One region of the Paenibacillus sp. FSL H7-0442 genome, then DNA from elsewhere that is predicted to be linked to it. Evidence: riboswitches for the same ligand, from Rfam matches in the RefSeq annotation. Region 1 holds a riboswitch; the other holds the start of a gene.
What was found. Region 1 has a riboswitch for ZMP and ZTP ahead of MHH57_RS04420 (bifunctional 5,10-methylenetetrahydrofolate dehydrogenase/5,10-methenyltetrahydrofolate cyclohydrolase). Riboswitches for the same ligand answer to the same signal wherever they lie in the genome.

Region 1 (15,184 bases):
AATGCTAATGATGATTTGAGTGTACTTGGAGAAAAGAGGTTGAGGGTATGAAGTTGAAAAAATGGCCGTTAGTATTCATGATAGGTATTCTCATGCTGTTATCCGTAGGCTGGAACAGTGGAGTATCTTATGCGAAATATTATTACGAATACACTTGGGATCAGTACAAGGGGACTGAAATCAAGACGTACAGGCTGACACCAGTAGCTGGAAGAGCCGGATTCATGGATCAGGAAAAGGCCTTAGCTGCTATTGGCAAAACCCCGAATGTGTATGGAAAGTTCAGTGGCTATAGAACAGAGAAAACAACTGAAATTGCAACCAAGAGTGTAACAGATGAGGTTTATAAATATGCAGTTGTTGATTTTATTAGCGACAAGGAGCCAGAAACTGTAGAATACGTTAATCCAAAAGGTGGAGTTCCTCATACATGGAACGGAACCGATGAGATTCGAATTTTTATGAGAGGGTCTGAGGCAGCTTCTTTGGCAGAGCTGTTTTATGAGGGAACTCCAAGTGAAGGACGCTATCATTTTAATGCTGACGATGTCTACTTAGTTACATTCTGGTCCAACACAGTAAAATCAATCACTGGAATGTCTGCTGAAGCGCTAGTTGAGGAAGGCCCCCCTGCGTTTATAAATCGAGAGTTGGTTGGTCAAATAAAAGGCAAAGATCCTGCTGCCTATCCACAAAATGGGGCTTTAAACGGCTACTTTTATGTTTATAAGGGTTCTGAGTTTAAAGAGAATTAAAACAGCAGACAGGATTTTATAAGTATATATGTACACGAGAACGAGATAACATTTTGTATTCTTCAAGCGAATGCGGATACAGATGTTATCTCTTTTTTTATTTGTATACGGGATCAACATAGTAACACAAAAAGATGATAAATATTTAATTACCAATGAAAACCATTGTTTAGTGATAGGGAATTACGGCTTAAAAAAAGATGGTGAATAAACAGGATAGTAGATTGCCAAAACTACTTTTTTTACTGGCTTTATTCAATCCTAGGGAGATTATTCCGATAATTCAAGTATATACAGTTTGGTGTTAACAGTAATGAAAAACCGATTGAAAACAAGAGAGACTAATTTTCAAAGTTGATATGAAAGTACAGGCGAAAGTGGCTCAGTGCTATCTAGTAAAGGAGGTGTAATGATTCCGAATAATGAATTATGAAAAAAAGTTAAAACAAATTAGGCATTACATGGCTGGTTTACTGGCTGTCTGGTTGTTCTGTATACATAGTGCGCCTGTTTTTGCGGACAGAGCCTTTAACGATATCGAACATTCCTATGCAGCTGATGCGATTGAGGCCATGGCTGCTCAAGGTTATGTTACGGGTTATCAGGATGGGAGCTTTCGACCTTTACATTTTATCTCGCGACAGGAATGGGCAAGCATTTTCGCTAAAACCTTAAAGCGAACATCGAATAACAGAGGCGTAACTTCTTTTCGTGATGTGTCACCATGGGCTCTACCTTATGTACAGGCCTTACAGGAAGAGAGCATTACGAAAGGAATTAGTGATCAATTATTCGGTGCCAAGCACAATATGACTCGTCAGGATATGGCCGTTTGGTATGCCCGCTATTTTGGTGTTACTGAAGATACCCGATCGGCTGGTATATCCAGTTTTGTGGATCAATCTGATATATCAGATTATGCACAAACGAGCGTATGGCTGATGGAACGGCTGGAACTGATCGAGGGAGATACGAATCACTATTTCCATCCTAAAGAGTCTGTGAGACGGCAGGATGCCACGCTGGTTGCTTATCGAATATGGTTAGGCGGTGACGGTCTGAGAGAACGTGCCAAGCGTTTGCTAGGGTCATTAGGAGATGGAACTGCAACGATGCCTCAGACGACCAGCCAACAAGAATCGAAGAAGATCGAGGTCGATGTGACACCGGAAATTAGTCAACAACCTGTGAATTCGGAAGTCGAGGAGCCTAAAAGGCATCGCCCAAGCCCTGATTCACCAGCATCTCCGGTGACACCACCAGAACCGAAGCCGGAACCGTCGGTGACACCGCCGGGACCTAAACCCAAACCACCAGTAATTCCGGTAGATCCACCGGATCATTCTTCGGATTTTCTGGTAGATGAGGTCGTGATCAAGGCGCAGGAGCTGGTAAATCAACCGGAGACATACCCTTCGTATCAGCTATCTTTTCAGCTCTACAATAAAGGGCGACCCGTAAGCATTCCTGCTGCCAGCGTCACAAGTGTTACGTACACATTTAGTGATGGGTTAGGTATTTTTGATGAACAAGGGAAAATTGCACATCCCGAAAATATTCCGGTTGCGGACAGCTTCATTCCTGTAGAAATGAAGGTCACCGTTGCCAAACCTTATCAGGTCCTTACAGCTCAGGCCAAGCTAATCGTGAAAGGGAAGACTCCGCCGGCAGAGCCACCGAACGTAATCAGGTCCGTATACTTGGCTACGTATACCATTTCAGAGGCTGCTACTTTAGATCCTGCTGCTTGGAATATGTCCTACGTATTTCATAATGCTAATGGAGAGGTTATAGCTCCTGGATTGCTGCCCTCAGACTTGATACTTCGGGTAGAGGATTCCAGAGGAATATTTGATGAGGATGGGAAGATTGCCAACCTGCATTTGATTCCGACAGTAAACTCGGTCATTCCATTAAAGATCACGGTTGAGTCGCCATCTCAAGGGGTTCACTTCACATCTGATGCGGAATTAACGGTAGAACCCGGGGGACGCAAAAAGCAATACTTTGCTGTCTCCATCATGCTGCAGGGAAGCGCGACGACGGTAGATCAAATCAAGCAAGCGCGTCAATTGCTGATGGACCACTTTGGTCCCAATATCAAAGTGACGTGGGCGATGGAAAACGGATTTGTTTTTGTAGAAGCAAATCGCCCGCAGCTTAAACAGGTTTTGGCATTCGTCGATCAGTATGGAGATGAAGTCGGAATGTTGGATGGGTATCCGAACCAGTTAAAGTTTCCTATTTGGGAAGCTCGAATGGACGAGTGGATGTATATGTATCGTTACAATGCATTCAATGAGCTGCACCAATCCGGTACAATGGGATCACCATCGGTGTTTGAAAGCATGGATACAGACCAATATCGGAAGTATCTTCCGAAATCATTGACCAGCTTTACGGTAAATCCCGAACAGACTCAATGGCTTAAAGATCACTATCGGATTACTTCCGCGATGGGATGGTCGGCTACACAATATAATGTGAACGGTATGTATGGTGAGGGCTCTCCATTGATGCCTTACTGGTCCCATAAGGACAATCCAATTGTTCCCGCACAGGGACTAGCAGATAATAGCGGTACCGTATTCATGAACTCGGTTACGATTGATCCGATTGGATCACGCTATACGAAAGATTCCTCACGCTGGACTCTTCATCCGCTTGACCCATATGTGACTGAGACGGATGCAGCACCACAACTGTATATAGTACAGCAATATTTGGATAACCCTTATCAACGTATAAATACGGTAAACTACTTGTCCATTATTTTGGACATCAACGCACTTGCCAACACCCATAACATGGCTCCAATATGGGAGAATTTTGTGAACCACTTCCCTGTTGATCGCAAGGTTGAGATTGTAGGCGTGGACGGGCTGAAACAGATTTATGAATCGGTAGCAGGATCCAATAATGATCATACGGAGTTTACGCTCATGTTTAGAGGCTCAGGTATTAAGACGGCTATGGATTCCAATAATTCACCAGCGAATCTGCGCTATTTGTGGACCGAAAATGCCTCACAGCGGATTATTATATCCAAAGAGGATGGAGATGCGGCATGGTCCATTATTGACTTTACCGATTATACCCAAAAGCCGGTTCCGAAGATGGACTACAACTTGGATGGTCACACGGACGTAAGCTATGTCACCGGAAGGAACTTCAAGCTATGTCCAACGGCTCCTTTAACAGCGGATGAAATTCAACGCGTAAAGGATCGTTTGAAGGATATTTACTTTGCAGAAGAAGTGAATTATCAGTAAGTAATTGGAAAAAATTAAGAGCTGAGGTTTTATGAAAAAGGGGTGTCCCCACAGCCATCGAAATGGCTGTGGGGACACCCCTTGTTTTAGAGAAAAGGTTTTACACCCACTCAATAACCTGATCTACAGGTCGCCGAGTTTTGCCACGCGGCTCGTTGAGACGGTAGCCAAATGCCACCATACAAGAAATACCGAAATGCTTGGCATCCATAATGCCTTCTTCGGAGAGGATGCGTTCGATTTCCTGTTTATTAAAACCTTCGATAGGGCAGGAATCAATGCCGATTTGAGCTGCGGCAGTCATCATGTTGCCCAGTGCGATGTAGGTTTGTCGGCAGCCCCACTCGAACAAGGCTCTTTTGTTTTCCTCCAGCGCAAAATCTGATTTTAGGAAGGCGTCATATACTTTCTCTTTGCCTTGCATCACTTCAGCTGGTAATTGCTGCACGTTCTCCATCATACTCTTGATATAATCGGAGGAGGCTACCATATCTTCAGGAAGTCTAGAGAGGATGAGTACAAAATGGCTGGCTGTTGGCAGTTGTTTTTGTGCCCCCCAAGAGTAAGGCAGCAGCTTCTCACGCATAGCTTTACTCTGAACGACAACAAATTTCCAGGGTTCAAAGCCAAACGAGCTTGGAGATAAACGACCGGTTTCAAGAATAAAATCAAAATCGGAATCGCTAATTTTCTTATGACTATCAAATTCCTTCGTTGCATGTCTGAACTCGTATGCAGATAAGATTTGATCTTTAGTAGTAGCTAAGGTTTCCATCGTTATTCCACTCCTTATAGATGTTGATTAAGATTGACGCTTACCAAGTGACATGCTTAATATTAGAATATACATGACCGTTTTTGAAGTACGCACATTAATGTGCTGTAGTATATAAAATGATACTAAGGAGGAGAAAAGCCTATGCGTAATCGGAAAGGCGGCTTTGGGGAATGTACCGCTGGAAATGATCAGGCGTGTCCAGTTGAGTTCACGCTGGACGTGATTGGGGGCAAATGGAAAGGGATTATTTTATATCATCTCATGTATGGGACTAAGCGATTTAGTGATTTTCGGCGGATCTGTCCGGGGATCACCCAGCGTATGCTGACACTCCAATTGCGCGAGCTGGAAGAGGATGGTGTCGTTCACCGTGAAGTATACCAGCAGGTTCCGCCTAAGGTTGAATACTCTCTCACCGAATTCGGGAAAACGCTCATCCCGATTATTAACTTGATGAAAGATTGGGGAGAAGAATATAAAACAAAACAGCGATCACCAGAAAGCAGCCTTCAGCAACCTAGCCCCAATGTGTAGGCTTTTGAATACGGCTCCACGAAAAAGACCTGACCATCATTTTGGCAGGTCTTTTGATTTATTAAGGAGGAATGTACAAAGTTCGTTTTTCAGTTGACAGCAAGGACGACGCTTGATATATTTCTTACGATATTGATAATCATTATCATGTGTATCGGGGAGATCTCTCCACAATATATAGGGGGCTAATCAGTTGAGAAGAAAATCGTATTTTATGATGACAGCTATGTTACTTGTATTGTCTGTATTCATCAGCGCTTGCGGCGGAAATAATAATGGGAGTAATCCGGCTTCATCTTCAGGAGATAAGCAAGAGTCAGCTACTACTGGAGAGACTAGAAGCTTTAATACGGTTAAAGGGGATATTCAAATTCCTGCTAAGCCACAGCGTATTGTAACGGATTTTTACGGTGGAGAACTGCTGTCCGTAGGTGCTAATGTGGTGGGTGTAGAGCCGACAACGTTTCAAAATCCCTTTCTGACCGATTTGCTGAAGGAAAAGGGAACCAAAGAGGTGGGTGATCCGACCAATTTGGAAAAGACGCTGGAACTCAAACCCGATCTGATCGTGGTTATGAAGGGTACGAATTATGAGGCTTTGTCTAAAATTGCACCTACCCTGTATATTCCGTACGGCACGACGACTAATATTTATGATACGGTCAAGTTGTTCGGCGATATCACCGGGGAAAAGGAGAAGGCTGAGCAATTTATTGCTGCATTTGATAAAAAGGCCGCTGAAGGTCGCGCACGTCTTAAAGGTGTGATTGACGAAAAGGCAACTTTCGGTCTGTATGAGCTGACGGACAAGCACGCACTTTGGATCTTTGGCGACAATGCGGGTCGAGGCGGACAAGCTGTCTACAATGCGCTCAAACTGAATATGCCAAAGAAAACTGTGAACTCCAAGGAACAAACGGTGCAGCTTTCGATGGAGGTATTGCCACAGTATGACGCAGATTATATGTTCCTGACTACGTATGATCCCGAGAAAAAGGGTGACGCGCTCAAGCAACTGAAGTCGTCCGCTGTATGGGGGAATCTTCCTGCGGTGAAGAACAATAGAGTGTTCTTTAACGATTTTGATACGTATTATCGCTATGATCCAATCGCTATTACCGGGCAAATTGATATGATCGTAGATATGCTGGTCGAAAGAGAAAAAGAGAATAAAGCTAAACAATAAGCAGATTCTGCGCTATAACAAATTGTTGAAATAGATAAGAGATCGCATATTATACACAGTATATAGCATTAAAAACCAGTCCAACATGAATCATGTTTGGACTGGTTTTTGATTTACTATTTTGTCGTAATTTCAATAGTATCTTCTTTTTGTATCCAATCTACCTTGGCCCCCAGCGTTTCGCTGATCAGCCTTAATGGAAGATAACCAATACCATTCACCATGAAGGGCGGATTGGTAAGCTTTACAGCTTTACCGTTCACTTTTGCTTGGCTGGTTTTGAAATTTATTTCTAGAAAGACAGGGTGATCTTCTACCTTGGACTGATCTATTTTTGCTATTTTGCTGTTGAAATCATAAGCGATCTCGGCCCCCAGTTTATCAAAAACAGAACGAAGGGGAATAAACGCTTGCCCGTTGCGGGTAATGACACCATTACTCAGAGAGACAGGCGAACCATTGAGACGGACAAGAATCGGTTTTTGTACAGGAACTGGTGAACTATACAGAAACTCATAGTCTCCTATACCTAGCTGCGCGTGTTTGTTGACACCCCAGCCCCATAAGGCCCCATCTGCTTTTTGCATGATTACGTGCCGTGGACCTGCTTTGATACTTTGAATATTTTTAGCAAGCAATGTAAAGGGGGCGTTGGATGGTAACTTTTCACCATCTAGAGACGCAACATATACATTCCCAGCTGTGGTGAGGGCGAGTATGGAGCGTTCGGCGAAAAAGGCGTCTTTAACATCTTTTACTCCTGATAATAGCACAGGGGTATTTTCATTGTGATAGGTTGTATTATCTGAGTAACCTGTGACCGTTTCACCCCAGAACCATAACCGTCCTTGTCGATCAATCGCGAGATTGGAACTTCCATTGGTCTTAATTATTTTGATGTCCGATAAGGCTTGAATCTGCGATACGGATAAAGTTTCGGACGGAGTTACATTTTTATCAAATTCTTTGGGCCATGTCCATACAGTACCGTCTTTCTTTAAGGCTATGTTTTTGGAGATAGCAGTAATATCCTTTAATGATGGAACAAGCTCGAAGCCCTGCAAGGACCTTGTATTTTTCCATACACTTCCGTCCTTCTTCAAGAAGATCCAGCGTTCCTCATATTGCGGTCTTTTTTCATAGTAACTATCCAATTCTGTAACATTTTCGATGCCGGATAGGGTTTGAAAAGGAGCAAAGTTGCCACCATTTTCGATTCGATCAGCAGATAATACGGTTCCTTCGGCGTTTAGGGCGAGCACATGATCATTCATAATACGCACGTTTATGATGTTTGGTAGTCCTTCCAGAGAAATGAATTTCACGGATTCAGAAATGTTGTTTCTTGGCACATACCAGGCGGAATGATCTTGTAAGGTAAATATCAGATCGCCTTCCTGGATTATATTCGAAAATGTTCTTACAACGTTTGGCTTATCCTCTACACGAGTCGGTACGGATTGATTATAGCCCCATAACCACAAGCTTCCATCGGATTGAATCAGACTCCCGGAATCATATGAACGAATACGGGACGCCGATTCATCACCGGCCGCCCATGCACTGGAGCTGAACAATAACAGCGCGATCATACTGATTAACAGAGTACGTCTTTTCATGCGTTTTTCCTCATTTCTTCATCAATGTATATAAGGTTAAATAACGCCTTGGGGAATATCTCCTTATCAATAGACGAAGAATATATAGAAAAGTTTTCCACAAATCGTTGGATTCCAATAAAATAGCCTCCAAACCCACGAGCAGAGGCGGGTTTGAGAGGCTATTTTTGAGCATGGAAGCAGAATATGACTTGGGACGGGTTCTTCCAATGGTCAGCCCGTTATTCGGCTGCGCACCATCAATAAGGTTTGTTCTTTGATTTGTCCGATTTCACGGAGGAGTGCGGCTGTTTTAGCTTCGTAGGATTGTTTGACATCCAAATCTTTCAGCGAAGCAAGGTTAATGTCGACGGTAAGCAGGGCAGATTGAGCGGCGGCTTCGAACAGGATCGCGCCGATGCCAAGATCCGAAATCACATTTTTATTGGACACTTCCACAATGTTATAGGCTTGCGACAATCCGTCTCGGCATACTTCCAGCAGGCGCATGGGTACCTCAATGGCAGCGATCACCGCTGTCTGTAAGGAATGGGTACGATAGCGCTTTTCTTCGTCTGTTTCCTTGGGCAAACGCAGGGCAGTCATATACTGTTCAAAGGATTGGATGTCTGCGACCATTAATTCCTCACAATGTGTAGACAATCTTTCCATGCTGCTAATGACGTCCGTGATTTGTTCATGGATGTGCGCGTATTTTTCTCCTTGTGAAAGGTTGGCGGTCATGGAGGTCATAGCCGCGCCTAGTGCCGCAGCCAGTGCGGATACACTTCCTCCGCCAGGGGTAGGAGCTGCACTTGCAGCCTCTTTCAGAAAATGTCCGATGGAATGATTCCACGACAGTTCACTCATGAGTAAACCACCTCTCTGGAGTAGTGTTGCAGATGTATCGCTTTAAGCAAATTTTTGTACAAAATCGCAGTCGTTAAGGTGCCAACACCGCCGGGAACCGGAGAAATAGCATGTACTTTTTCCCCCACGTCTAAAGCGGCATCTCCCACTATTTTTCCCTCTAGCGTCTCATTAATTCCCGCATCTACCAAAATCAGACCGGGATGAACCATATCTTGCGTAATCACATCAGGGCATCCGACTGCCACGAAGGCAATGTCTGCATGGCTCAGATGCTCTGCAATATCACGCGTACCTGCATGACAGGCGGTAACGGTGGCGTTTTCTCTTTGCAACATGTGGAAAAGGGGAAGTCCCACTGTCTGTCCGATGCCCACGAGCGTGACATTTTTGCCTGCCAATGTGTGACCGTAATGCTTGAGCAGCTCGATACAGGCTTGAGGTGTTGCGGGATATAGTCCGGCGTCACCTGTTACAGTAGCCAGCTTGTTATCGGGTGTAATCCCATCAATATCCTTGTAGGGGGCAATGGATTGTTTAATAACGGAGGCGGAAAGATGTTGGGGAAGCGGCAGTTCCAGCATAATGCCATGTACATGGGATGCATCGTTCAGACTGCCGATCAGGTGCAGTAGCTCGGTTTCGCTAACATGACGATCAAACGTATGGAGATGAAATGAGATGCCCAGCTTCTCCGCTATTTTTTGCTTGGTCCGTGCATAGTATGCAGATGCCGGATCACCTTCTACCAATAGGGTTGCCAGATGGGGACGGTGTCCTTGCTGCTTCATTTCTTCTACCTGTGAACGGATCGTTGCATATACTTGCTCAGCTGCTTCTTTGGATTTCATGATAATAGCCATAGTCCGAGCCTCCTCTGAATTTATTGCATAATGGAATCAACAGGGTGTCATGGTCTTGTAAAACGAAAAAAAGTATTTGCACAAGGTCGTCAAGACAGACGAATCCTCTGCAAATACTTCTCCCAGGCGAACGGTACGCTTTTTTTGTATGCTCCCTCGTGGTTCATTCCACTGACTTCGCCAGTCACATACAGCGTTATTATACCTTATATTTTAACAAACAATCATCAGAAAAGAAACCCGCGAACATTTGGAAAACGGGTTATGTTACTTGTCTATATGACAAATGTCATATACACGAACTGACGTTTATGACTACAGCGCCTAGAGCGTTCTCCTTATACTGAGATTAGATCAACATGTACGCCTAACAGGATCAAGGTATAGGCGTCATCTTTAAGGAGGATCATAATGAGTATGACACAACTCCCATTAGCCCAATTGAAAAAAAATATGGCTCCCTACGAGAAAATAAACACGAAATCCAGCGTTCTGCAACTTATCAATACTTTGGGTCCACTGATCCTATTGTGGTATGCTGCTTATCTTAGCCTGTCGGTTTCGTACTGGCTGACGCTTCCCATTGCCATTGTTGCATCGGGGTTTGTGGTACGGACGTTTATTATTTTTCATGATTGTGGTCATCAATCCTTCTTCAAAAGCCGCAAGCTGAACGACATTGTGGGAACGATTACAGGTATTATTACGCTCTGCCCTTATCACCAATGGAAAAATAGTCACGCGATCCACCATGCAACCAGCAGTAATCTGGATAAAAGAGGCACAGGTGACATGTGGGTGCTTACGGTAGAAGAGTACACAGAGGCTTCCACATGGACACGGTTGGCCTATCGCATATACCGAAATCCTTGGGTTATGTTCGGACTAGGTCCGATCTATACTTTTTTGATTTCCTATCGCTTTAATATCAAGACAGCCAAACGCAAGGAAAAAATGAACACTCATGTGACGAATATATCCATCGTTGCATTGTATGCACTGTTGTGCTGGGCTATTGGATGGCAGGCCTTCCTTCTCGTACAGGCACCTATCTTTTTTGTATCCGGTATGTTGGGAATCTGGCTATTCTATGTACAACACCAATTTGAGGATTCTTATTTCGAGCACGATGAAGAGTGGAGTTATATTAATGCAGCCGTAGAAGGCAGTTCTTACTACAAGCTTCCTAAAGTATTGCAATGGATTACGGGCAATATCGGATTTCATCACGTTCATCACCTGAGTCCCAAAGTTCCAAATTATAATTTGGAAAAAGCACATGAAGCGACACCGTTACTTCAAAAGGCGACCACGATCACAGTGAGTAGCAGTCTGCAATCGTTGAAGTTCCGACTTTGGGATGAAAATACGAAAACCTTTTTGACCTTTAAACAAGTGAAGCCGCTCCTCAGCAAACGTGTTGCAGTTACGAAACCCATGCCTACACCTGTTGTAGGCACAGAAAGAAAATAACGTTGAACAAAACCTGGTATGATAAGATAAGGAATATAAGTCATGTGAAGTAGAAGAGGGTGGGCAGGATGCAAAAATGGTATCAGATCTTCCAAAGAAATACAGGGCTTAGCCCTTATGTTTGGGTCGTCTTTTATATCCTGCCCTTTTACTACTTTAGCTCTTCATCTACAGGTCATATTATTTTGGGTACTGCTATTATTTTGGTATTCTTTGCATGTTATGTACTGGCTTTTGTCTCAAAAGGCTGGCTCATATACTTTTGGACCAGTGTACAGATTGCCATATCGATTACCATGACACTGCTGTTCAGCTATATGTACTTTTCCATATTTATCGCCTATTTGATCGGTAATATTAAAAGTAAGGCTGCATTTACGACGCTGTATATTATTTTAATGGTTATTACGATTGGATTGATCAATTATGGTTTTGTTTCTCAGAATCCCGTTTTTATTAAACAGATTCCTTTTATCCTGCTCAATCTGATCGGTGTGATTCTCCTTCCGATTACGAATTTTAATCGCAACAAAAGCGATCGGCTCCAAGTTCAATTGGAGGATGCCAATAAGAAAATATCGGAATTGATTAAGCTGGAGGAACGGCAAAGAATTGCGCGTGACCTGCACGATACCTTAGGTCAGAAGTTGTCACTCATTGGGCTGAAGAGCGATTTGGCGGGCAAACTGATGGATCAGTACCCGGAGCGGGCGCATGTCGAAATTAACGATGTTCGTCTCACGGCAAGAAGCGCGTTAAAAGAGGTACGGGAAATGGTTACTCAAATGCGCGGTATGCGACTAGAGGATGAGCTGCTACGTATTCGGCAGATTTTAAAGGCTGCTCACATTGAATTAACTCTAGAGGGAGACCCGAAGCTGGAGCATACATCATTAATGAATGAAAATGTTCTTAGCATGTGTATGAAAGAAGCCGTAACCAATGTAGTGAAACACAGTGGAGCTACCGCTTGCTCCATCACGATTGAGCCGTCTCGTAAGGAATTAACTCTTCGGATTCAGGATAATGGAGTCGGTATTACGAGAGAAAATGGAACCCTTCGTGGAAACGGCCTGCAAGGTATGAAGGAAAGGCTCGAATTCGTGAACGGATGTATGGAGCTGCGTTCAGATCAGGGAACGACCTTGGTCATTAAAGTGCCCAATATCCCTGAAAAGCCGAACGAGGAGGTGGGGCCATGATTCGAATTGTCATTGCAGAAGACCAACGTATGCTGCTGGGTGCTCTAGCTTCTCTGCTAGACTTGGAAGAGGACATGAAAGTAGTCGGAAAAGCAAGCAACGGGGAAGAAGCTATAGAACTGGTGAAGCTGCATCAACCGGATATATGCATTATGGACATCGAAATGCCGATAAAGAGCGGATTGGATGCGGCTGAAGAACTCAAAGGCTTGAACTGCAAGATGCTGATTTTAACTACGTTTGCCCGCCCTGGGTATTTTGAACGAGCGATCAAGGCGGGGACACACGGTTATCTACTCAAGGACAGTCCCAGTGAAGAGCTGGCTTCCTCCATTCGCAGTATTATGGCAGGTCGGCGTATCTATGCTCCGGAACTGGTCGATGATGCTTATGCCGAAGTCAACCCGCTAACAGAGCGTGAAAAGACCGTCTTGGCGCTCATCGCTGACGGAAAGAACACGAAAGAGATTGCTGGTGAACTGTATTTAACGACAGGGACGGTGCGCAATTATATTTCAGTCATTCTCGATAAGTTGGGTGTCAGTAACCGGATCGAAGCGATTACACGTTTTAATGAAAAAGGTTGGTTTAAATGAGAAACAGAGACGCTATGAAGCAAAATATAGCGCTCTGTTTTTTTGTTTTATCCATAGATTTGGTATGCCTTTAGCGTACTACCTTGTGATACAATAGGATAGTTGTCCACAGGATGGACTGGAGTACAAGGAGGAGCAGAACCGCATGAAACAAGCCCCATTTATAGCCGTTGAAGGGCCCATCGGAGCAGGCAAAACGACGTTAGCTTCGATGCTTTCAACCGAGCTACATTGGCCGATAATCAAAGAGATTGTCGAGGAGAACCCATTTCTCGATAAATTTTATCAGAATATAGATGAGTGGAGTTTCCAGTTGGAAATGTTCTTCCTCTGCAATCGGTATAAGCAGTTGGAGGATACTGGTCTGCAATATATCGAGAAAGCTCAGCCTGTTATTTCTGATTATCATATCTACAAGAATTTGATTTTTGCTGAACGTACGCTTAAGGGTGTGAAGCTCGAAAAATATCGTCAAATCTATCATTTGCTCACAGATGATATGCCTAAGCCGGACATTATCATTTATATCAAAGCAGATTTGGATACCTTGCTGGGGAGAATTCGCAAGCGTGCACGCTCTTTTGAACAGGAGATGGACCCTGCCTATCTGGAGCAATTGATAATAGATTATGATAAAGGCATGCAGTTTCTCGCTGAACAGTCCCCTTCCCCTCGTATATTGACCGTGAACGGGAATGAAATTGATTTTGTAGAAAATCAGGCACAATTTAAACAAATTGTTTCCGATGTAAAGGAGCTTATATAGTGAATAATTACAACATTCCTGCAAATGCCTTGATTACGGTAGCGGGCACAGTGGGTGTAGGTAAATCCACGTTGACCGGTGCTTTGGCCGGACGCCTTGGTTTTAAAACCTCTTTGGAGCAGGTCGATCATAATCCCTATCTGGAGAAGTTTTATCACGATTTCGAAAGATGGAGCTTTCATTTGCAAATTTATTTTCTCGCGGAACGCTTCAAGGAACAAAAGAATATTTTCCTGTCTGGTGGAGGCTTTGTGCAGGATCGTTCTATTTATGAGGACACAGGCATTTTTGCGAAAATGCATGCCGATCAGGGAACGATGAATCCTACCGATTATGAAACGTATACTAGCCTGTTTGAGGCGATGGTGATGACACCGTTTTTCCCTCACCCTGATGTGCTGATCTATCTGGAAGGCAGTTTGCCCTCCATTCTGAGTCGGATTGAGGAGCGCGGTCGCGAGATGGAGATCCAGACCGAGCGTTCTTATTGGGAGCAAATGCATCGCAGATATTCCAATTGGATCAACGAATTTGATGCCTGTCCTGTACTGCGTCTGAACATTGATGAGTATGATGTACATGACCCTGCTTCCATGGATGCTATTTTGGAAGAAGTAGGAAAAGTAATATCAAAAAAATAGAGATATAACCCCAAATAACTGACAGGGACTGTGGTACAATCAGTATAAATTAAGCTGATAGACCGCAGTCTTTTTTTGTCGAATAAACATGTTGAAGCACGAGATATGACTAACGGTATAGTGGACAAGTTTAGGCTGGAATGCGAGAATAGGTACATATGAATTGTAATGACTCACGGGAAGGATGGGATACTGTGATGCGTTTTGGTATTGTTGGAACCAACTGGATAACAGAGAGGTTTATTCAAGCTGCGATGGAGACGGACGAATTTTCCCTGACGGCGGTATACTCACGCACAGAGGATAAGGGCAAAGCTTTTGCTGACAAATATAACAGCCAGCCGGAGGTTTTTACAGACCTGGCGCAAATGGCCGCAAGTGACCAGGTCGATGCCGTATATATTGCCAGCCCCAATTCCTTACATGCGGAGCAGGCGATCTTATGTATGAATCACGGAAAGCACGTGTTGTGTGAGAAACCTTTTGCGTCTAATGCAGCAGAGGTGAAGAGTATGATCGAAGCCGCGCGCAACAACGATGTTCTGCTGATGGAGGCCGTTAAATCCACACTTATGCCTAACTTTAAAATAATAAAGGATCATATGTATAAAATAGGCCGGGTTCGGCGTTATTTTGCAAGCTACTGTCAA
Region 2 (15,184 bases), 1.5 Mb from region 1:
TCGGATTGGAAGGTACGGCGTTTTACGCCGCTCTGGGTGATCCGTTCCCTTCCACCGCCAAGGAGGCGTGGGAACGGATCATAGCCCGCAAAGCTGCGGGTGAACCGGCGCAGTATATTATCGGACGGCAGGAATTTTATGGCCGCCCGTTCGCGGTTTCGCCGTCGGTGCTGATTCCGCGCCCCGAGACAGAACTGCTCGTCGAGGCGATACTCCAGCACGGCGATCGGCTGTGGCCAAGCGGTGCTCCTCAGGCGCTCGACATCGGCGCGGGCAGCGGTGCGATTGCCGTGACGCTGGCGGCTGAGCGACCGAGCTGGCGCGTAGCGGCAGGGGATATTTCGGCTGCCGCGTTAAAAGTAGCGGCTTATAACGCTGCTGCGAACGGCGCAGCCGTAGAATTCCGCGAGGGCGATCTGCTGGCGCCATTTGCGGGAACGACGGTGGACATTCTCGTGTCCAACCCGCCGTACATCCCGGCTGCTGACATCGCTGGCCTACAGCCGGAGGTCCGCGACCACGAGCCACGGATGGCGTTAGATGGTGGTCCTGACGGGCTCGGCCCATATCGGGCAATGCTGGAGCAGCTCGGACTCCTTCAGGCTCCGCCTCGGCTAATCGGGTTTGAGCTGGGGATGGGACAGGCCAGAGACGTGGCTGGCCTGCTGGAACAGGCAGGTCATTGGAAGAACATTATAATCGTTCCTGACCTTGCAGGGATTGAACGACATGTCCTAGGCGTCTCGGAGTAGTGGTGCATTTTCTTTTTGCGAGTCTTTCCTTTAGAATAAGAGGAGTATGACCGAGAAACGGCTCAGGGGGAAATCATGCTTCAGAAATTGAAAAAAATTGACGGTCCGGTTATCTTTATTCTGGTTTTGCTCATGGCGATTAGTATCATAACGGTATACAGCGCAGGTAGGGGCCCTACGAACTTGGCAGAGCACGGCAACGACTACCAAAAGATGATCGGGTATTATATATTGGGTTTTGTGGCGATCTTGGGTTTAGCGATGGTCGATTTTCGGATATTCATTAAAAAAGCCCTGTACGTATATGGAGGCGGAATATTCCTGTTGGGTCTCGGATTTTTTGGTGGGACGGTTAACAACTCTCAGGGCTTTCTGAAAATTGGTGGCTTGAATCTTCAGCCTGCCGAGGTATTCAAGCTGGTTCTTATCATTTTTCTGACTTATATGCTGATCAAAAAGCGCAAGAGCAGGCTGTATTTCATTCAGGATGTTCTTCCAGTGGCTCTGGTGAGCTTTGTCCCGTTTGCCATGGTTATGGCACAAAATGACTTGGGTAATGCGCTCGGTTACATTGTCATCGTCATTGGTATGCTATGGATTGGTAATGTGAAGGCATCCCATGCGTTAATCGGATTCATCGTATTTGCAGTCGCCGTTGGCGGCGGGATCAAAGCTTATATTTCGTTTCACGATGAGATTGATTCCTTTATGAAGGGGATTGGCCGTAGTCACTGGGTTGAGCGGTTGGACCCTTGGTTGGTACCGGAAGAGGCAACCGCGAAGGCGTCTTATCATACCAAAAATGCCAAGTTGGCGATAGCCTCTGGCGGGATGATGGGCAAGGGCTTTTTGCAAGGAACCTCGGTACAGTCCGGGCGTGTTCCTTATACGTATGCGGATTCTATTTTTGTGGTCGTAGCGGAGGAATTTGGCTTTGTAGGCTCTTCAGTGCTACTATTGTTATATTTTATTTTGATTCACCGAATGATCCTGATTTCGCTGGAATGCCGGGATCGCGCCGGACCGTATATTATTGTCGGGATTGTGTCCATGTTACTGTACCAGATTTTTGAGAATATTGGTGCGTTTCTGGGCATTATGCCGCTTACAGGGATTACACTCCCGTTCATAAGTTATGGTGGTACCTCGTTGCTTATTAACATGGCTAGTATCGGCTTGGTTATGAGCATTAAGGTGCACGGTCAAGAGCTGGAGGATGATCTGCCACAGCCTTCCAGATTGAACTTGACGAAGGCGAAAAAAGCCTAGTACAGGTGGACTGTGGCTAGATACTGATTGGTATTTGTGTGTGAGTTGAAACGGTGCAACGCGAGAGTCCAGATTGTGAAATCTGGGCTTTTTTATATTCCTCGGCGAGGGTCTGAAGCTTGGTGTAGCATGATTCGAGGGTGTATTGAAGAAAATCTGTAAAGTGGTTATGAATATTTTACAAGACTTATAGGTTTAGACTCTCCCAAACCGGACAGACTGATAGACATGATAGAGTTTGGGTTTGGGGGGACGAAGATGAGAAGTTGGGTAAAGCAAGCTGCAATGATACTATTTTGTATTTCGATATTAATGATGTCTTGGGAAGGTCAAAAGACGGATGCTGCTATGACCATGGGAACAAGAGGAGCCTTAGCATCAGGAGTGACTACAACAGGGCTGGAGGTGATTCCACACGACTCCATTCGACTGCGTATTTTGGCCAACTCGGATCGCCCGGAGGATCAGCTAGTTAAACGCGAAATACGGGACGCTATTGTGCAGCAGATGAATGCTTGGGTGAGTGAGTTGGAAAACCCGCAAAGCTTAGACCAAGCCAGATCATTGATTGATGCTCATTTACCTGAAATTGACCGTTTGGTAGGTACGGAACTGGCTCGTCGCGGCATTGCGTATGATCATCAGGTGGAACTGGCGAGCGTACCTTTCCCGACGAAAATGTACGGTGGTCTTGTCTACCCGGCAGGGAATTATGAAGCGCTACGGGTTACGCTGGGGCAAGGAAAAGGTCAAAATTGGTGGTGCGTGCTGTTTCCTCCGCTGTGCTTTATTGATGCAGGCAGTGGGGAAGCAGCGGCACAAACGGTATCAGCAAAAACGGATCATGGAGATAGTCGGACGAATACCACTGACAAGGAGCCGGAAGTGCGTTTTTTTCTGTGGGATGCACTTGCGGGACTGTGCAGCTGGGTGAGTGGCTTGTTTGCCTAAACGTTGAGGAGTGTAAGTTTCCCCATATGCTATAATGGAGCTTACGATAGATATACACATGGCAGAGCCAAATAAACTGATCTTTCAAAGTAGCCTTATAGGATCAAGCGAAATCACTGGCCTGTATACGACAATAAGATATGGGATGATCTGATATGAGTGATAAATTGAATCAAATGCAAGACTTGCGCGGAGATTTTGTGCAAAAGGAAAAATCGGAGCAAAAGCTGGACGAACAGGGGAATTGCGAGCTGAAGCAGGCATTGAAGTCTTCCCATACCCAATGGTGGGATGTCAGATGTTTGGTTCCTGTGAACAACACTGACGGGGGTGTTTCTGACGAAACTTCGGCTGAACAGACTCGGATCGCGGCGGAAAAAGGCATACGCGAGGCTGCTGTACTCCTCCAAGCTGGAGAGACGGTAGCCTTTCCTACGGAGACCGTGTACGGACTGGGAGCCGATGCTCGTAGTACAAAAGCGGTGGAGGCGGTATTCGCTGCCAAAGGACGCCCTTCCGATAACCCGCTCATTGTACATGTTTCTGATGCTGATCAATTAGAGGGTATGGTAGCAGAAATAAACGATACAGCCCGGGCGCTGATGAATATGTTCTGGCCGGGACCGCTAACTCTCGTATTGCCAGTGGTGCCGCAGGCACTGTCATCACGTGTGACAGCCGGTCTGGACACGGTTGGTGTGCGCATGCCAGATCATCCGATAGCGCTGCGCTTGATCGCTGAAGCGGGTTGTCCGTTGGCTGCGCCAAGCGCCAATCGTTCGGGAAGACCCAGTCCGACCCTAGCACAGCATGTGCGGGAGGATCTGGAGGGCCGCATCGGCGGCATTTTAGACGGAGGTCCCACAGGGGTGGGACTGGAGTCCACGGTGGTGCAGGCGGGTGACGACGGAATCGTCACCATCCTGCGCCCCGGCGGCGTGACGGCTGAGCAGCTCGCTGCGGTTGCTCGCGCCGTCGTGCTGGACCCGGCGTTGGCTGCTACGTCCGGGGAAGACGCGGACAGCCCGGCGCCGCGCTCGCCGGGCATGAAGTACACGCACTACGCGCCGCGAGGCCGCTTGAGCGTGGTACAAGGCCCGTCGTCCGTTGAGGTGACGGGCTGGATTCGCGCCGCGCTGGCGGAGGCTTCCGCCAGCGGGGAGCGCACGGCAGTGCTCGCGTTCGACGAGCACGCCGCCGGCTACGCCGGAGAACGCGTCTACACGCTAGGCAAGCTAGACGCGCTCCATGAGGCAGCGCAACGCCTGTACGGCGTGCTGCGTCGCTGCGACGAGGACGGCGTCACCTACATTTTGGCGGAATCCTGTCCGCTGAAAGGATTGGGCGACGCCGTTATGAACCGCCTGCTTAAAGCGGCAGGTCACCGAATCGTCCGCCTGTAGCTTCTGTCGAATCAGAGCCTCTTATATTAAATTTTTTTCCTCCCTCCTCGTCTCGGTATTGGGTACTTTCAGTGCATGCTTGTACTGATTTGCCCCTTGTCCGCATAACGTGTACAAGAACAGACGGATAATGGAGGGATGGAGTATGCTGGCAGCCTCTGCCCATGCCGGGCAGGTTGTAACGATTCTGATCATGGCGGTAGCGCTAGGAATGGATGCGTTATCGCTGGGCGTAGGGATCGGCATGAAGGGGATACGCCTGCGAGACGTGCTGCGCATCAGCACTGTTATTGGCTTTTTTCACATTCTGATGCCATTGCTGGGAATTTTCACGGGCCATTATATGAGTTCTTTATTAGGTCATGTGACGACCTACTTCGCAGGGGGGCTACTCATCCTTTTAGGCGGGCATATGGTGTATAATTCCTTCAAAGGGGACGGCGTACAGGTATTGGATCATCGTTCGCCTTTAGGTCTTTTGCTGTTTGCACTTGGGGTGAGCGTGGATTCATTTTCTGTAGGAGTGTCACTGGGGATGTTCCAGAGTGATCTGGTGCTGTCTGTTCTGGCATTTGGTTTTTGCGGGGGAGCAATGGCGATGTTGGGCCTGCTGCTGGGTCGCAAGGTCAGCCGCAATCTAGGAGATTACGGGGAAGCAGTGGGCGGTGCCATTTTGCTGGCATTCGGCTTTATGTTTATGTTTTGATTTTAGCGCAGACAGTGTAAAATAAGTGCAGGGTTAAAGTAAGGGATTAGGATTATAGTAATCCTCTGTTTATATATTTTTTAACATACGGGGGGTGAAAACGTTGAAGAATATCTTATTTGTATGCACAGGGAATACCTGTCGCAGTCCAATGGCTGAAGGGATGCTGCGTAAGTTGGCTGCTGAGCATGGACTAGAACTGGAAGTGCGTTCTGCGGGAGTGGCAGCGATGGAAGGCACGCCGATATCCCGACATGCAGAGGCGGTTCTACGTGATCACGATATATCCGATCAGATCACCTCAACCCCTTTGAGCGACGGGCTTGCCGGGTGGGCACATCTGATCTTAACCTTGACGCAAGGACATAAACAGCACGTAATTCAGCGCTTTCCCCAAACGGCGGGCAAAGTATTTACGCTTAAGGAATATGTGGAGAACCGGGATGCGGTGTTGAATGATGTACAGGAGTTGGACGGTTTATATGCTTCACAGCAGTTGATGGCTTCACTCGGACAAGAGCTATCGGCGCAGGAGCGTGAACGAATGATTGAATTACACCAACGGATTCCGGGCTTTGATATTTCAGATCCGTTTGGCGGTTCGCGAGAAGACTACGATGTCACAGCTGCGGAAATCCGCACGGCGCTGCATAAGCTGCTGGACAAGCTAAAGGCCTCTTCCGAATAAAATCGCTCTTACTCATCTATTTTGTACGGAATCTGTTGATTTTCGATGGTTAATCCGTTAAGATAAGGTGGAAAAATGAGAATCCGATGTAACTGGCGACAAAAGTGGGATTAACCACGATGGAGCATCGGATATACGGCCGGTCGCCTGGGCAAAAGAGCAATTCCACATAGGTGTGGACTGCTCTTTTTTCATATACAAGTTATGCCAGATGTTTAGCTGAGGGTTGATTCCTTCAAAGGTTCTTCCATTTTTTCTGCTCGAAATCTGAAACATCGGCTATAATATAGTGAGATTGTGATCAGGAGAGAGTGTGTTGAACTTGGGGCATGAGACCGTGCCTAGTCTCTGAGAGGCTGTTCAACCAAAGGAGGTTCCAATGGTGGGACAATTGGATCATGAGATTTCGCTAGAAGCACAGACCACTTCTGTTGTGCGGGAAATCGCAGAAGCAGCCAGTCTCAGGGCTGGTCGCCTGCTGGTTATCGGCGTTAGCACAAGTGAAGTGGCTGGAAGTCGAATTGGCACGGCGGGAGCGCTCGATGTGGCTCAACAACTGTTATCTGGAGTAGAGTCCGTTCGCAGGCAGTATGGCTTTGATGTAGCGTTTCAATGCTGTGAGCATTTGAACCGAGCGTTGGTCGTTGAACGGGCTGTACTGGAGCGACTGGGACTGATGGAGGTTGCGGCTGTTCCTGTTCGTACAGCAGGAGGCTCTATGGCTACCGTCGCCTATCGTTCTATGAGCGACGCGTGTTTGGCGGCGAACGTGCAGGCTCATGCCGGGATAGACATCGGCGAAACGCTGATTGGCATGCATCTGCGACCGATTGCTGTTCCGTTTCGCCCAAGCCTTCGTTGGATTGGCGAAGCACGTGTGACAGCGGCGTTCACCCGTCCTCCACTTATTGGCGGACAACGGGCGGTGTACAGTCTGGAGCAAGAAGTCGGCGGAAACTGCGATTAGCATTTGGCATGGCGGCATGTTTGTACTAATCGTTTTTGCAATGATGATGAGGTACCCAACAGAGGAGCAGGCGTTAGCTTGTATACCCAACAATTGACTATGGAGAGGGAGTAATCAATCATGATGGAACACCTGCGTAAAAGTGACCCAGCAGTGATGGAAGCAATGGGACTTGAACTGAAACGACAACGCCACAATATCGAGCTAATCGCATCCGAGAACATTGTCAGTGAAGCAGTAATGGAAGCCATGGGCTCCGTGCTGACGAATAAATATGCTGAAGGTTACCCAAACAAACGCTACTATGGTGGCTGTGAGCATGTAGATATCGTTGAAGACATCGCACGTGACCGAGCAAAAGAACTGTTCGGCGCTGAGCATGCTAACGTGCAGCCTCACTCTGGAGCACAAGCCAACATGGCAGTGTATCTGGCAGCTCTCAAACCTGGAGATACTGTACTGGGTATGAATCTGGCGCATGGTGGCCATTTAACACACGGAAGTCCGGTTAACGCTTCCGGCTTGTTGTATAACTTTGCTGCCTATGGTGTCCGCGAAGACAACTTCCGCATCGACTACGATGAAGTGCGCAAGGCAGCCTTTAAGCACCGCCCTCGTCTGATTGTAGCTGGCGCGAGTGCATATCCGCGTACTATTGACTTTGAAGCTTTTGCTTCCATTGCCAATGATGTAGGTGCTTTGTTCATGGTGGATATGGCACATATCGCAGGTCTCGTGGCAGCGGGAATTCACCCAAGTCCAGTTCCGCATGCCCAATTTGTAACAACAACGACACACAAAACGCTGCGTGGTCCGCGTGGGGGTCTGATTCTGACTCGCAAAGCATGGGCGCAAGCGATTGATAAAGCTATTTTCCCTGGTACTCAAGGGGGGCCACTGATGCATGTGATCGCGTCCAAAGCGGTTGCTTTGGGTGAAGCGCTCCAGCCATCGTTCAAAACCTATGCGCAAAATGTAGTCCGCAACGCACAGGTGCTGGCTGAAACACTGTTGGCTGAGGGGATTAACATTGTATCCGGTGGTACGGATAACCATCTGATGCTGTTGGATACGCGCAATTTGAATATCACAGGTAAAGAAGCGGAGCATGTATTGGATTCCGTGGGCATCACGGTCAATAAAAATGCGATTCCTTTTGATCCGACCAGTCCATTCGTAACAAGCGGGATTCGTATTGGTACACCTGCTGCAACATCTCGTGGGATGGATGAAGAGGCTATGGTCAAAATCGGTAAAATCATTGCTGAAACCCTTAAAAACCCGAAAGATGATACTGTATTGTCCAAAGCAAGCCAAGCGGTTGGCGAGTTAACAGATAAGTTCCCGATTTATCCAGGAACTCAATACTAATTCATCGACAATCATAATCTTTATATTATAGGCTGTTTTCCTTCCGTAAGCCGGAGGAGAACAGCCTTTTTTTGCTTCCAAACGACTCGAAACTTACATTTTTGGGTAATAAGCGATTACAGTAAAGGTTTATGCGCGCTTTCCTTTATATCTACGACAAAGGAGTGATTACATTGAGTCAAAGAAAATCCGCGCAATTATTGCAGCAGCTCGTATTTGTGGGACCGATGGCGTTGTTTTTCGTCTTGATTATGGTCATTCCGTTCCTGCTGGGGCTGTATTATTCCATGACGAACTGGGATGGAGTATCTGAAAATATCCGATGGCTCGGGCTAGGGAATTACGTTCATATTTTTAGGGACGATCCAGATTTCCGTAATGCGTTCTGGTTTACGGTTCGGTTTACCGTATGTGGTGTCATTCTGACGAACCTGATTGGCTTTTTCCTAGCCTATGCACTTACCAAACCGTTGCGTACCCGTAATGCACTGCGAACTGTATTTTTTATGCCCAATATGATTGGCGGCTTGCTGCTCGGCTTCATCTGGCAATTTATATTTGTACGCGGCTTTTCTGCGGTAGGGGAGGCAACAGGGCTTTCCTTTTTTAAACTGCCGTGGCTGGGTGATGGGCCAACTGCTTTTTGGGGAACTGTCATTGTGTTTGTATGGCAATATGCAGGTTATCTCATGGTTATTTACATATCTTCGTTAAATAATGTCCCGTCTGCCCTGATTGAATCGGCTCAAATTGACGGCGCGGGCCGAAGACAGATTTTGCGTCATATTGTAGTGCCACTTATTATGCCAGCGGTGACCGTCTGCTTGTTCCTGGCGATATCCTGGTCCTTTAAAGTATTTGAATTGAATTTGGCTCTCACAAAGGGGGGACCTTTCAAGTCGACAGAGTCTGTAGCGTTGGACATATATAATGAAGCGTTTACAAATAATCGACTTGGATTGGGAACTGCCAAGGCTATGATTTTCTTCGTGGTCGTTGCGATCATTACCAGCATTCAGGTACGTCTCACGAAGAAAAAGGAGGTCGAAATGTAATGGAAAAAACGTCAAACTACCGTTTGGGCACATGGGTTGCTGAAATATTGCTTATTGTGATCGGGTTAATTTTTCTGGTTCCATTCTATTTTTTGCTCGTAAACTCCGTTAAATCCTTTGGTGACATTTTGGCCCATTCCGCTTCGTGGCCGACAACCTTCCGTTTTGAAAACTATGCTAACGCCTGGAATAAAATAAACTTTCCCACAGCACTGGGGAATTCACTGATTGTCACGATCGTCAGTAATGCGCTTTTGCTGCTCATCAGCTCGATGGCCGCTTACCAGATGGTTCGGCATGACACTCGTTTTAACCGGTTCCTGTTCGGTTTGCTTGTGGCTGCGATGGTAGTTCCCTTTCAATCGATTATGTTGCCGCTTATGGAAGTGTCCAACGTATTGAGCTTGAACAACAGTATACCGGGACTGATCTTATGTTATCTGGGTTTTGGAGCGCCTTTATCCGTTTTTCTTTTTCATGGCTTTATTAAAACGGTACCTATTGAGATCGAGCAGGCGGCAAGGGTGGACGGTTCATCCCGGTACGGGGTGTTCTTTCGCATCGTTTGTCCACTGCTGCTGCCTATGTTCGTAACCGTGCTTATCTTGAATACCTTATGGATCTGGAATGACTATCTGTTGCCTTCGCTCATTTTGAATGATCCTGAGCTGCGTACCATTCCGATTGCAACCTATATGTTGTTTGGTCAGTACACCAAGCAATGGGACTTGGCGCTGCCAGCACTGGTGTTGGGAATCACGCCAATTGTTGTGTTTTTTCTGGTGATGCAAAAATACATCGTTTCTGGCATTGCAGCCGGCGCGGTCAAAGGCTGATGGGAGGGATAATCGATGAAAAAAACAGCGTTACTTGTCATCTCCTTGATGGTGCTGCTCGCATGTACACTTGCAGGTTGTGGAAATACGAAGGCTCAACAGAGTGAGACGAAAACGATACACATTTATCAATTCAAAGTAGAGATTTCGGAACCACTAAATAAGCTGAAGGCAGAATATGAAAAAACGCACCCTGGCATCAAGCTGGATATCCAATCTGTCGGTGGTGGTACGGACTACGGTGCTTCGTTGAAGGCTAAATTCGCATCAGGCGATCAGCCGGACATTTTTACAAATGAGGGCTACCAGGACCGCGATACGTGGTTGGAGTACTTGGAGGATTTGTCGGATCAGCCATGGGTGAAGGATCTGGACGATTTCGCTCGTAAGCCGATGACGGTTAACGGTAAGATTTATGGACAGCCTATGAACCTAGAAGGATTTGGTTTTGTTTATAACAAGGATTTGTTCAAAAAAGCGGGCATAACCAAACTACCTCAGACGATAGATGAACTGGAGGAAGCAGCCAAGCGACTGAAAGCGGCAGGGATTATACCTTTTGCTAACGGGTATGCGGAATGGTGGGTTCTGGGGAACCATTTTATCAATATCCCGTTTGCCAGACAGCCGAACCCGGAAAGTTATGTTGAGGACTTAAACAAAGGAGCGGCTCGCATCCCTGGTAACCCCGTGTTCGATCAGTGGGTGAAGTTGCTTGACCTGACTATAAAATATGGGAACCGCAATCCGCTCACGACGGATTACAATACACAAGTGACACTGTTTTCCACAGGTAAGGCTGCTATGATGCACCAGGGGAACTGGACGCAGCCACAAATGGATGGAATTAATCCTAACTTGAATTTGGGTATTCTGCCTGCGCCTATAGACAATGATCCCTCCACAGGAGGTAGACTCGCGGTGGGAGTAGCCTCGAACTGGGTGGTCAACAAAAATTCGCCTGTGAAGCAGGAGGCAAAAGAATTTCTCAATTGGTTGGTCACATCAGAAACAGGCAAGCATTATATCACCAAGGAATTTAAGTTTGTTCCCGCCTTCAAAAGTATTACGTCCAGCGACGAGACGACAGGCGATCTAGGTGCAGAAATATCTCGGCATGTGAGGGAAGGCAAGATATGGAGTTGGAACTTCCAACGCTTTCCGAAGGGGCTGAATCAGGATTTAAGCAGCAGTATGCAAGCCTATATTGCAGGGGTTATCACAAAGGATGAAATGCTTCAACAATTTCAGGGGGCATGGGACAATTTGAAGTATAGATAAAAGAATACCTCTGCATGAGGATGCAAAGGCTATAGCTCGGGCAGGAAGTATAAAGCCTTAAGGCTTTGGCGGTCAAGGGCCGCCAGAGCCTTTTTGTTGTGTTTTTATGTGATGAAAGTCACACGTAAAGCGGTCCTATTCATTATTTTACATGTCATATCTTTCCCTTGACAAAAGGTTACGGTGGCAGGTGTTAAATCAATCAAGGGAATGTTATAATAAACAGGATTTACAGGCACGCATTGCATCTGTGCTTATTTGGTTTGTACAAATAGGTTACATAGATCCTTTCGACTCAGGATAGTTCGATATGCTGGTGCGAAAGAACGTGACGATAATACCGGAGGGAATATATTATGGCGAAACTGGTGGTTTGTGATCACCCTTTGATCCAACACAAACTTACATTTATCCGCGATGTGCGGACCAACACCAAGGATTTCCGCGAGCTGGTGGATGAAGTAGCAACATTGATGGCTTATGAAATTACACGGGATATCCCGCTGGAAAGCATTACGGTGCAGACACCGGTTGCTGAGACAGAAGGTAAAGTGATTTCCGGACGTATGCTGGGTCTTATTCCGATTCTGCGTGCAGGCTTGGGTATGCTGGATGGTGTAGTAAAGCTGCTGCCTGCAGCAAAGGTAGGTCATGTGGGACTGTTCCGCGATCCTGAGACACTGCAACCCGTAGAATACTATACGAAGCTGCCTACAGATGTAACTGAGCGCGAATTGATCGTGATTGATCCAATGCTTGCAACAGGCGGGTCGGCGATCGCAGCGATTGATGTGTTGAAAAAGAGAGGCTGCACTCAAATTAAAATGATGAATCTGATTGCTGCTCCTGAAGGAGTCAAAGCTGTGCAGGATGCACATCCTGATGTAGACATCTATGTCGCTGCACTGGACGAGCGTCTGGATGATCATGGATATATCATTCCGGGTCTTGGTGACGCGGGAGACCGCTTGTACGGAACCAAGTAGACTGCCTTTGGCGGTTCGGCAAAATCTATGGACGTTATACAGGTCCTTATTTTAAATAATGGAAGATCTGTGAAGCGGACATTTATTATGAAAAGGGGTTCAACAGAAAATGTCCAAAATCAAAGTGATGACAATTTTTGGTGTGCGTCCGGAAGCGATTAAGATGGCTCCTCTTATTTTGGAGCTTCAGCGTCACCCAGAGCATATCGAGTCCGTAGTATGCGTTACGGCTCAACATCGCCAGATGCTTGATCAGGTTCTGGAAGTTTTCAATATTCACCCTGACTATGATCTGGACGTAATGAAGGATCGCCAGACACTAAATGAAATCTCCATGCGGGTACTTCAAGGTCTGGAACCTGTATTGCGTGAGGCCAAGCCCGATATCGTGTTGGTTCACGGCGATACGCTGACCACTTTCCTCGCCAGCTATGCAGCCTTTATGCAGCAGATTGAAGTAGGGCATGTGGAAGCGGGTTTGCGGACGTGGAACAAGCTTTCTCCATATCCTGAAGAAATGAACCGTCAGCTTACAGGCGTACTGTCTGATCTGCATTTCTCGCCTACTTCTTTATCGGCTGGAAATTTGCGGAAGGAAAATAAGCCTGAATCGCGAATATATGTTACAGGCAATACAGTAACTGACGTATTTCAGTATACGGTTCGCCAAGATTACGAGCACCCTGTACTGGACTGGGCTCAGGGCAAACGCCTGATTCTTATGACAGCACATCGTCGGGAATCCCAAGGGGAACCGCATCGTCAGATTTTTAATGCAGTTAAGCGCATTGCAGATGAGTTTGAGGATATCGCTATTGTTTATCCGGTTCATCCGAGTCCGGCTGTGAAGGAACCTGCATTTGAGATTTTAGGCAACCATCCGCGTATTAAGCTGATTGATCCGCTGGATGTCGTGGATCTGCACAATTTTTACCCACATACACATCTGATCCTTACGGATTCCGGTGGGCTTCAGGAAGAAGCGCCTTCGTTCGGAGTACCTGTTCTGGTGCTGCGTGATACGACTGAAAGACCGGAGGGAATTGAAGCGGGCACCTTGGAACTGGTGGGTACGAGCGAAGAGAACGTGTACAATCGGACCAAGGCACTTTTGACAGATTCCGCGTTGTACGATTCTATGAGTCAGGCAGCGAATCCTTACGGCGATGGAAAAGCATCAGTAAGAATTGTCAATGCGATTTTGCACCATTATGGCGTTCAATCCGAACGTCCTGAAGAATTTCACACAATGTTCACAAAAGGTGTTCGTCCGATATAATTATTCTTTACAAGGCAAGCATACAGTTAAACTGTACGGTTACCAAGGGATACAGCAATTTAAGATGCTTTGTCGTTTGATTTTATACTTTAGGGCGCTAAAATATCTCAATTGACAAAGCATCTTATATTTAAGTAAAATGGACTGGAATTGCAGGGGTGACATGGAAAAGTGGTCAAACCTTCCAAGCAAAACAACAACCGAAATAACACCGGGAATGCCTTCAAGGCAATTGGATTGGTGAGCGCGATCGGCATTGATTTGGCGATATGCACATTGGGTGGTTTCTATGCCGGAAAGTGGCTCGATGCTAAACTTGATGGCTCCGGAATTTGGATTGGCGTAAGCGTTCTCGCAGGCTTGGTTGTAGGCGCATTAAGTATTGCCCTTGTGATCGGAAAGGTATTGAGGGATAACCATGAATGAGATGACCCGTATGCAAAAAATGTTATGGATCGTAGCGCTTGGTATTATGGCTCTGTGTTTCCTGGTCTCCGCCTTCATGCCCCAACATCGTGACATTGCTCACGGAATCATTCTGGGAACGGGAGTAAGCTGTCTTAATGTGCTGTATATGGCCTACAAAATTCGACAGGTTGCGAATGCAGCCGCCGGTGAAGGCAAGAAGAAAAAGGTGGGCATTGGCTTTGGCGTTCGAGTAGGGACCTCTATTTTGGCAGTAGTGCTGGCGCTAGAATTTCCAGCCTATTTCCATGAGATCGCTGTAATGGCAAGCCTGGTGACTGGACAATTTCTTCTTTTAATTATAGGCATCATATTCGCGCTACAGGAAAAATGATGGCTCAACTGAGAAAGGGGTGAGAAAACATGTTGCATGAATCACCGATTATCGAATTGGGCGGATTTAACATTGACTTGTCCGTCATTATTATGCTGGTTGTGACTTGCGCGATTGTATTTGGACTGGCATTTGCTGCAACGCGCAATTTGTCTGTGGACAATCCAAGCAAGCTGCAAAATTTTATGGAATGGGTCGTCGAATTCGTTCAAGGACTGATTACCAGCACGATGGATTTGAAAAAAGGGAAGCCATTCCTCTCCTTGGGGATGACGCTGATCATGTTCATCTTCGTCGGAAATATGCTAGGCTTACCGTTCGGGATTGTGACCGAGTTCGATAATGCGCAAAGTGCCCAAGTATTTGGACATGAAATCATTCCAGTCAAAGAAGCATTAGAACAAGTACAGGCGTCTCACCCGGGCGAAGCTGCCCATGTAGGTATCAGCTGGTGGAAATCACCTACCGCAGATGCAGGGGTATCCATTGGACTGGCTTTGATGATCTTTGTCCTGGTTCATTTCCTGGGGATTTTCCGTAATACCAAAGCTTACTTCAAGCATTACATTCAGCCATTTCCATTCTTTTTGCCAATTAACTTGATTGAGCAGTTCTCAAAACTGTTGACACATGGTATGCGTCTATTCGGTAATATTTTTGCCGGCGAAGTTTTGATCAGTGTTCTGCTGAAAATGACAGCACTTGGTGTGGGAGGTATGGTTGCTTCCGTATTGGGACTCGTGGTCTGGCAAGGATTCAGTATTTTTGTCGGCAGTATTCAGGCGTTCGTCTTTACCATTTTGACGTTCGTATATATTTCGCAGGCAATTGACACGCATGA

Region 2: linked by a shared signal. The riboswitch ahead of MHH57_RS23160 (TIGR01440 family protein) and the one ahead of MHH57_RS04420 (bifunctional 5,10-methylenetetrahydrofolate dehydrogenase/5,10-methenyltetrahydrofolate cyclohydrolase) in region 1 are both predicted to bind ZMP and ZTP.

The regions. Positions count from the first base shown of each region.
Region 1 is NZ_CP151963.1:975,990-991,173, forward strand. Features, by position in the region: gene MHH57_RS04385 (hypothetical protein) at 48-755, shown strand; gene MHH57_RS04390 (S-layer homology domain-containing protein) at 1,178-4,027, shown strand; gene MHH57_RS04395 (NAD(P)H-dependent oxidoreductase) at 4,128-4,802, opposite strand; gene MHH57_RS04400 (helix-turn-helix domain-containing protein) at 4,947-5,339, shown strand; gene MHH57_RS04405 (iron-hydroxamate ABC transporter substrate-binding protein) at 5,533-6,525, shown strand; gene MHH57_RS04410 (stalk domain-containing protein) at 6,642-8,144, opposite strand; gene MHH57_RS04415 (cyclodeaminase/cyclohydrolase family protein) at 8,358-8,993, opposite strand; gene MHH57_RS04420 (bifunctional 5,10-methylenetetrahydrofolate dehydrogenase/5,10-methenyltetrahydrofolate cyclohydrolase) at 8,990-9,856, opposite strand; ZMP/ZTP riboswitch at 9,970-10,054, opposite strand; gene MHH57_RS04425 (fatty acid desaturase) at 10,268-11,329, shown strand; gene MHH57_RS04430 (sensor histidine kinase) at 11,398-12,531, shown strand; gene MHH57_RS04435 (response regulator transcription factor) at 12,528-13,127, shown strand; gene MHH57_RS04440 (deoxynucleoside kinase) at 13,273-13,893, shown strand; gene MHH57_RS04445 (deoxynucleoside kinase) at 13,893-14,534, shown strand; gene MHH57_RS04450 (Gfo/Idh/MocA family oxidoreductase) at 14,732-15,184, shown strand, end outside.
Region 2 is NZ_CP151963.1:5,243,250-5,258,433, reverse strand. Features, by position in the region: gene prmC (peptide chain release factor N(5)-glutamine methyltransferase) at 1-752, shown strand, start outside; gene MHH57_RS23185 (FtsW/RodA/SpoVE family cell cycle protein) at 828-2,021, shown strand; gene spoIIR (stage II sporulation protein R) at 2,280-2,972, shown strand; gene MHH57_RS23175 (L-threonylcarbamoyladenylate synthase) at 3,128-4,375, shown strand; gene MHH57_RS23170 (manganese efflux pump) at 4,521-5,081, shown strand; gene MHH57_RS23165 (low molecular weight protein arginine phosphatase) at 5,185-5,769, shown strand; ZMP/ZTP riboswitch at 5,848-5,929, shown strand; gene MHH57_RS23160 (TIGR01440 family protein) at 6,149-6,736, shown strand; gene glyA (serine hydroxymethyltransferase) at 6,857-8,107, shown strand; gene MHH57_RS23150 (sugar ABC transporter permease) at 8,281-9,162, shown strand; gene MHH57_RS23145 (carbohydrate ABC transporter permease) at 9,162-9,998, shown strand; gene MHH57_RS23140 (ABC transporter substrate-binding protein) at 10,014-11,279, shown strand; gene upp (uracil phosphoribosyltransferase) at 11,636-12,265, shown strand; gene wecB (UDP-N-acetylglucosamine 2-epimerase (non-hydrolyzing)) at 12,375-13,544, shown strand; gene MHH57_RS23125 (AtpZ/AtpI family protein) at 13,716-13,970, shown strand; gene MHH57_RS23120 (ATP synthase subunit I) at 13,963-14,343, shown strand; gene atpB (F0F1 ATP synthase subunit A) at 14,373-15,184, shown strand, end outside.